Thermosynechococcus vestitus BP-1: one gene and its partner. The protein of the gene in region 2 interacts with the protein of the main gene of each other region in a pairwise test. Links are inferred from orthologs where the notes say so. Each region holds a gene or a part of one and is shown on either strand. Other genes may lie near its edges. The genes, in order: TLL_RS08580 and TLL_RS03880.

Evidence for each region.
Region 1: the proteins of TLL_RS03880 (region 2) and TLL_RS08580 interact in binary tests that used the Escherichia coli proteins (3 or more experiments, as listed by UniProt). The link is inferred for Thermosynechococcus vestitus BP-1 from one-to-one orthologs.

Annotation. Positions count from the first base shown.
Region 1 is NC_004113.1:1,771,724-1,774,915, reverse strand. The notes cover bases 253-3,121. They hold TLL_RS08580 (sulfate/molybdate ABC transporter ATP-binding protein), read right to left. Parts: upstream 2,258-3,121; coding sequence 1,247-2,257; downstream 253-1,246. Other genes in these bases: TLL_RS08575 (ParA family protein), read right to left, coding at 2,616-3,121; TLL_RS08590 (HAD family hydrolase), read right to left, coding at 305-1,087. Outside these bases: TLL_RS08600 (PspA/IM30 family protein), read left to right, coding at 1-172; more of TLL_RS08575, read right to left, coding at 3,122-3,192. UniProt on the Escherichia coli protein: Part of the ABC transporter complex CysAWTP involved in sulfate/thiosulfate import. Responsible for energy coupling to the transport system.
Region 2 is NC_004113.1:790,185-793,432, forward strand. What follows is about bases 254-3,178. They hold TLL_RS03880 (glutamate-5-semialdehyde dehydrogenase), read left to right. Parts: upstream 254-1,030; coding sequence 1,031-2,326; downstream 2,327-3,178. Other genes in these bases: glgA (glycogen synthase GlgA), read right to left, coding at 254-895; ppsA (phosphoenolpyruvate synthase), read left to right, coding at 2,686-3,178. Also shown: more of glgA, read right to left, coding at 1-253; more of ppsA, read left to right, coding at 3,179-3,248. UniProt on the Escherichia coli protein: Catalyzes the NADPH-dependent reduction of L-glutamate 5-phosphate into L-glutamate 5-semialdehyde and phosphate. The product spontaneously undergoes cyclization to form 1-pyrroline-5-carboxylate.

The DNA of each region.
Region 1 (3,192 bases), 980 kb from region 2 along the record:
TGCCCCCTCTGCGGGAACGCTACCCCAGACCTCCAGTGGCAGCGGTCAGGTGAATATCCATATCAATGTCTCTGCTCCCGAAGTGCAGGACGCACCCCGCACCCGTTCATCGTCTCAAAGTAAATCTGTTGATGACGATATCGCAGAGCTCCGCCGCCTCCTAGAGGGTTAGGTGAAGTGGGTCGCCTGGGATTCGAACCCAAGACCAATCGGTTAAAAGCCGAGTGCTCTACCGCTGAGCTAGCGACCCGCGCTGTTTCACAGCTTTTTCAGTATAGAGAAAACCGCCTTGAAAGACAAGGGGTTAGGGGGGCAGCCAGTGGGGAAATTGGCAAAATTGTTCTAGGCTGAGGAGATGGATGCGCGGATGGGCCTCAGCCTGGGCGCGATCGCCCGCCGTGGTATAGCCCCAGGCGGCCAAGAAAAGTTCTGTTTGCCCTAGTTCTGGTGTCACGGCAACCTGTAGGAGGGCCCCAAGGCGATCCTCAACAAACCACAGGGGGGCACCATAGGTTGACTGCAGCGCCTGAAGAATCACAGGTTTTGGCTGCTGTTGCTCTTTGCCATAGATGGCCTCCGAGGGAAAAGAGAGGCCCGCCTGCTCCAGTAAATAGGTGACAAAGCGCTGCTCTTTGGTGGTGACAATGGCGAGGGCTTGCCCTTGGGCCTGCCAGTGTTGCAAAGCGGCTATGACACCGTCATAAAAGTCATGGAGCGCCAACCAGCTTTGCCAGTCCGTTTCAATCCAGCGATCGCGCAGGCCGTCCACGCGTGCTCCTAAATCAGCGGCAGTGAGATGATAGGTAGCCAGCAGGCGATCGCGCACCTTTGGCCAATCTTGGAGAATCTGTTGAGCAGGGGTACCTGCAACAATTGCCCGCAACAGCAGCGGCATCTCCCACCCCACCGTAATCACAGGGCGCAATTGACCAAATTCCCTTTCTAGTTGCTCTAGGGAAATCCCAAGGAGCGGCTCAGGCCACACCTGCTGATACACTCGCCAACTGGTTTGAAAATATTCCCGCAGGCCGTTGCAGAGAACGCCATCAAAATCCAAGGCCAGCAATGAGGGCAGTGTTGGTGCCATTGAGTTCTAAGACCTAACTGGGGCGGGAGGATTCGAACCCCCGAATGGCGGGACCAAAACCCGCTGCCTTACCGCTTGGCGACACCCCATTGCATCGCTTTGTTAGCATAGCAAGTCTAGGGACCGTTGTTCAAGGGATGGACTGATTTTTTTTCGTGCCTAAATGCTGTAGTAAAGGGGAAAGGACTTTGCCTCCCGTGGCTTAATAAAGACCTGCTGTTGGGGTTCAAGGTGCAGCTCGTCAAATCGCTCTCGCGAGAGGTGGGCCATCAATTCCTGCCCATCGTCTAGGCGCAGTTCCACCTGAATTTCCCAGCCTAAGTGAATGATGCGGTGAATGCGGGCTGAGACGGTGTTGCCATTGGGACGGGTTTCAATAATGATGTCGCGCGGCCGCAGAAAAATATCGCAGTGAGCAGCCGTACCTTCACTTTGTTGGAAAACCCGAGAGCGTAAGACATTGACGGGGCCAATAAAGCTCATCACAAAGGGGCTGGCGGGATGGTCGTAAATTTCAGCGGGGGTGCCCACCTGCTCCACTTGCCCTTTGTTCATGACGACAATTTGATCTGCGACCTCCATGGCTTCCTCTTGGTCGTGGGTCACGAAGACCGTTGTCACATGGACATCGTCATGGAGGCGGCGTAACCATGCTCGCAGTTCCTTGCGCACTTTGGCATCGAGGGCACCAAACGGCTCATCGAGCAACAGCACCTTGGGCTCTACCGCAAGGGCACGGGCAAGAGCCACCCGCTGGCGCTGTCCCCCTGAGAGCTGAGAGGGGTAGCGATCGCCCAAGCCAGTCAACTGCACCAACTCGAGCAGTTCCGCCACCCGAGCGTTGATCTTGGCACGGGGCACCTTGCGCAGCTCTAGGCCAAAGGCGATATTTTGGCGCACCGTCATGTGCTTAAAAAGGGCATAGTGCTGAAAGACGAAGCCAATATTACGCTCTTGAACACTTTGATAGGTGGCGTCCTTGCCCGTGAGCAGAATCCGTCCAGTGTCGGGCATCTCTAGACCCGCAATCAGCCGCAGTAGGGTTGATTTGCCAGAACCGGAGGGCCCCAACAGCGCCACTAAAGAGCCACTGGCAATATCCAAATCCACCTGCTTGACTGCTTGAAAGGAACCAAAGGACTTAGAAACGTTTTCAATGGTGATGCCCATAGCACTGCCAGTAATACTCTAGTTTCTCTATAAGATTACCGTAGTTTTGCAGCTTGTGTCTTTGCCTACAGAGCAAACACCTCCTCAGACCCTCGTCCAGAGACGAAGGAGGTCGTCATCGTCCCGTTCTGCCCTTATTTTGGCCTCTACGATGTTGAACGTTTCACGGAACCTTTACGGGGGGTGAGTTCCGCCCGTGGCGACTGGATTGACTCTACAGTTTTCAAAACGTTAGTGGTTGGGGAGGGGGTAACAGGCTCAGTTATGACTACTGCTCGGCAAGGGCCAATTTCAGTTTAGGGGGAGCAAGCAATTTCTGTTTTTAGATTTTTTATAAATCCTGTTAGAAAGTTGTCTGTTAGGGGAGGTCATTGGTAGGCGCTAGGGGACGAAGATAGGTCTGCACCAATGCCTGATAGAAGCCTAGGACGCGCTTATCTTTGAACACAGCAGGAACACGGGCAAAGGCGGCACGGGAAATGACAGCATATTCAGGAATGGCAAATACAGTCGTGTCATTAGCTTGATACTGTGGCCAAAAGTAGGGGGTGAGGTGGGGGAGTTTCTGGAGAATCCGTTCAATTTCTGCTTGGGCAACGGCCATTGCCTTGGCGGTTGTCGGAGCCCCATTAAAGAAAATGGGTAAAGGCAGGGGTCCCCCTTCACGGCGCAATGGGTGGATTTCATGAAAGAGAAATTGGTGAATCACCTGAGCTGCATTGTTGAGGGAGGAGAGATCGGTGTGGCGGGTGGGAATCAAAACGGCGTCACTGGCATATAGGGCGCTCTTACTTAAAAAGAGCCAGGCACTGGGGCAGTCAATGAGGATGTAGTCGTAGCGATCGCGCAAGGGGGCGAGGCGCTCCCGCAGACGGGTAATGGGTGGATTTTGGGTTTGCATTGCCTGAATGAGGAGACTTTGCAGTTGTGGCGCA
Region 2 (3,248 bases):
CAAGAAAGCGATCTAAAATTTGAATCAATAGATCCAGCCCCTTTTGCTCCACCAGGCGGCTGACCATCCCCACCAAGAAAGCGCCGGAGTTCACCTCGAGTCCTAATTCTTCCTGGAGAGCAATTTTGTTGGCCCTACGCCGCTCTAGGGTATCTGCGGTGTAGTTTTGGGCAAGGGCGCGATCGCTACTGGGATCAAAAAGCTCAGTATCAATACCATTGAGAATGCCAGAGAGTTTGCCACTAATAAACGATAGCAATCCCTCCAATTTTTCGCCATATTCAGGGGTTTTAATCTGTTCGGCGTAGGTGGGCGAAACGGTATTGACGCGATCGGCATACTGCAACGCTGCCGCCATTGTATTATGGCCCTGCATGTACCACGGACACCAAGTAATTTGCTCTAGGCGCCACCGCCAAGGTCCTTGATAGGCCAAGTTATGGATCGTAAACACGGTGGTAATGTCGGGATCCTGATGCATCCAGACGGGGATCATGCCCGTGTGCCAATCGTGGCAATGGATAATTTGGGGTTTCCAGTAGTTCCAAGCAAATTCTGCTGCCCCATTGGCAAAAAAGGTGAACCGCCAGTCCTCATCCTCACCGTAGTAGATGCGGCGGGGATTAAAGCAGGGATGGCCAAAAAGGTAAAGGGGAACATCCGACCCCGGCAACACGGTTTCATAGACATGGAATGTCTGAAACATGGCATGGCCAATCCAGATGGGGTCCTTGGGAATCTCCACCTTATCGGGCAAGAAGCCATAATAGGGCATAAAAATGCGCACATCATGTCCCATGCGGCGTAACACCTTGGGCAGAGAGCCAACCACATCTCCCATGCCTCCCACTTTCGCCAGTGGTGCCGCCTCAGCAGCAACAAATAGAATTCGCATGATCCTCCTGAACCTGTTTTTTGGCCAATTCTAGGGCAATGCAATTGCCGTTAACCTACCACAAGTGCGGGACAATTTGGCGTACGATCGCCCTTAAGGATTTCTCCTGATGTGTCTTTGGAATTGACAACCCCTATGACCAATTCTCCCCTCGTGCAACGGGTCAAAGAAGTTCATGAGCAGGCGCGTCTGCTGGCCACGCTCGATGCGGCTGCCCGCAATGGGGCCCTGGAACAGGTGGCCTGTGCCCTTGAGGAGGCGCGGGAGGAGATTCTGGCGGCCAATGCTGCCGATTGTGAGCAAGCCAAGGCCAATCAGCTCAATGCCTCGCTCTATGCTCGCCTGGAATTGAGTCCCAGTAAACTAGCGGCGGCGATCGCTGGCGTACGTCAAGTGGCTGCTCTCCCGGATCCCCTTGGCCAGCGTCAACTCCATCGAGAATTGGATACGGGGCTCATTCTCAGTCGCGTCACCTGTCCCCTTGGGGTGCTAGGGGTGATTTTTGAGGCGCGCCCTGATGCAGTCGTGCAGATAGCTTCCTTGGCGATTAAATCAGGGAATGGCGCCATTCTCAAGGGAGGACAGGAGGCCAGTCGCTCTTGCCAAACGATTATGCAGACGATTCATAGGGGCCTAGAGAAGTCGGCAGTGCCCGCGGGGGCGATCGCCCTCCTGACGCAGCGATCGGAAATCAGCGAACTGCTGCAATTGGATCAGTGGGTTGATCTCATCATTCCGCGAGGTTCCAATGAATTTGTGCGTTATATCCAGAACAATACGCGGATTCCCGTGCTGGGCCACGCCGATGGTCTTTGTCATCTCTATGTGGATCGGGCAGCGGATCTTGAAAAGGCGATCGCCATTACCCTCGACGCCAAAACCCAGTATCCTGCCGCCTGTAACGCTATTGAGACCCTCCTTGTTCACCGCGATATTGCCGAGGCATTTTTACCCAAAGTGGCTGCTGCCTTGCAACAGGCAGGCGTTGAGCTACGGGGGGACGCGATCGCCTGCGACCTCGTACCCATGAGCCTTGCCAGTGAAGCCGACTGGGCCACAGAATATTGCGATTTGATCCTCGCCATCAAAGTCGTGCCCGATCTCGATGCCGCCCTGGATCACATTGCCACCTACGGCTCCGGTCACACGGAAGCCATTGTCACTGAGGATGCCGCCGCCGCCGCTCGTTTTCTCCAAGAAGTGGATGCGGCGGGTGTCTTTCACAATTGTTCCACCCGCTTTGCCGATGGCTTCCGCTACGGCTTTGGTGCCGAAGTCGGTATCAGTACCCACAAATTACCGCCCCGAGGACCCGTGGGGCTAGAGGGATTAGTGACCTACAAATATCAACTGGTGGGAAACGGCCACATTGTGGCCACCTATAGCGGTGCCAATGCCAGGCCCTTTACCCATCGCGATTTGGACTGCTAACGAATTTAAGGGATTGTTAAGCCACAGACAAAGCCAATTTTTCTGTTTCAGAATGGAGATATAGGGCAACAGGGATTTCCCTACCGTGCAGATGACACCCTCTGTAAAGGTTGTCTATCAAGGTCTATCAAGTGACCGGTGGCAATGTATTGCCTACTTTACTCAGTATCTGAGCAGCCTCTCTTTGTCAACGGATGATTAGGACTTGGGAATTGCGTGCAGTTAGGTAATTGAGAGATTCACGATAGCAAGGGGAGCCAAAACCCCTCAAAACTTTAACCGCTCAAGCACTGCTGTTGCATCCCCATAGAACAGCAAAGGGCACCATCAATGCAACTTAAATCTTTAGGAGCATAACAATGACTCAATCTATTCCTAGACCAACCAGTGAAATAACAAATCGGGAAACAGCATTTGTTTTAGAACTCAATGCCTTGAGCTGCAAAGACCTGCCACTGGTGGGGGGCAAGAACTCTTCCTTGGGGGAAATGCTCCAACAACTCACTCCCAAAGGTATTAATGTCCCCGATGGTTTTGCAACAACCGCCTATGCCTATCGTTACTTTATTCAAGCGGGAAATCTTGAGACGCAACTGCGGCGGCTCCTCGAAGGCCTTGATGTTGAGGATGTAACAGAACTCCACCGCGTGGGTCAGACGATTCGCTCGCTAATTTTACATACTCCGTTTCCCCCGGAATTGACGGATGCGATTGCTGCCGCCTACCAAAAAATGTGCGATCGCTATGGTCCGAATACGGACGTGGCGGTTCGCTCCAGTGCTACCGCTGAAGATCTGCCCGATGCGAGCTTTGCCGGTCAGCAGGAAACCTACCTCAATGTCCATGGCCTCAAGGGCGTTCTCGATGCCTGTCATCGCTGCTTTGCGTCGCTGTTTACGGATCGGGCAATCTCCTACCGCCA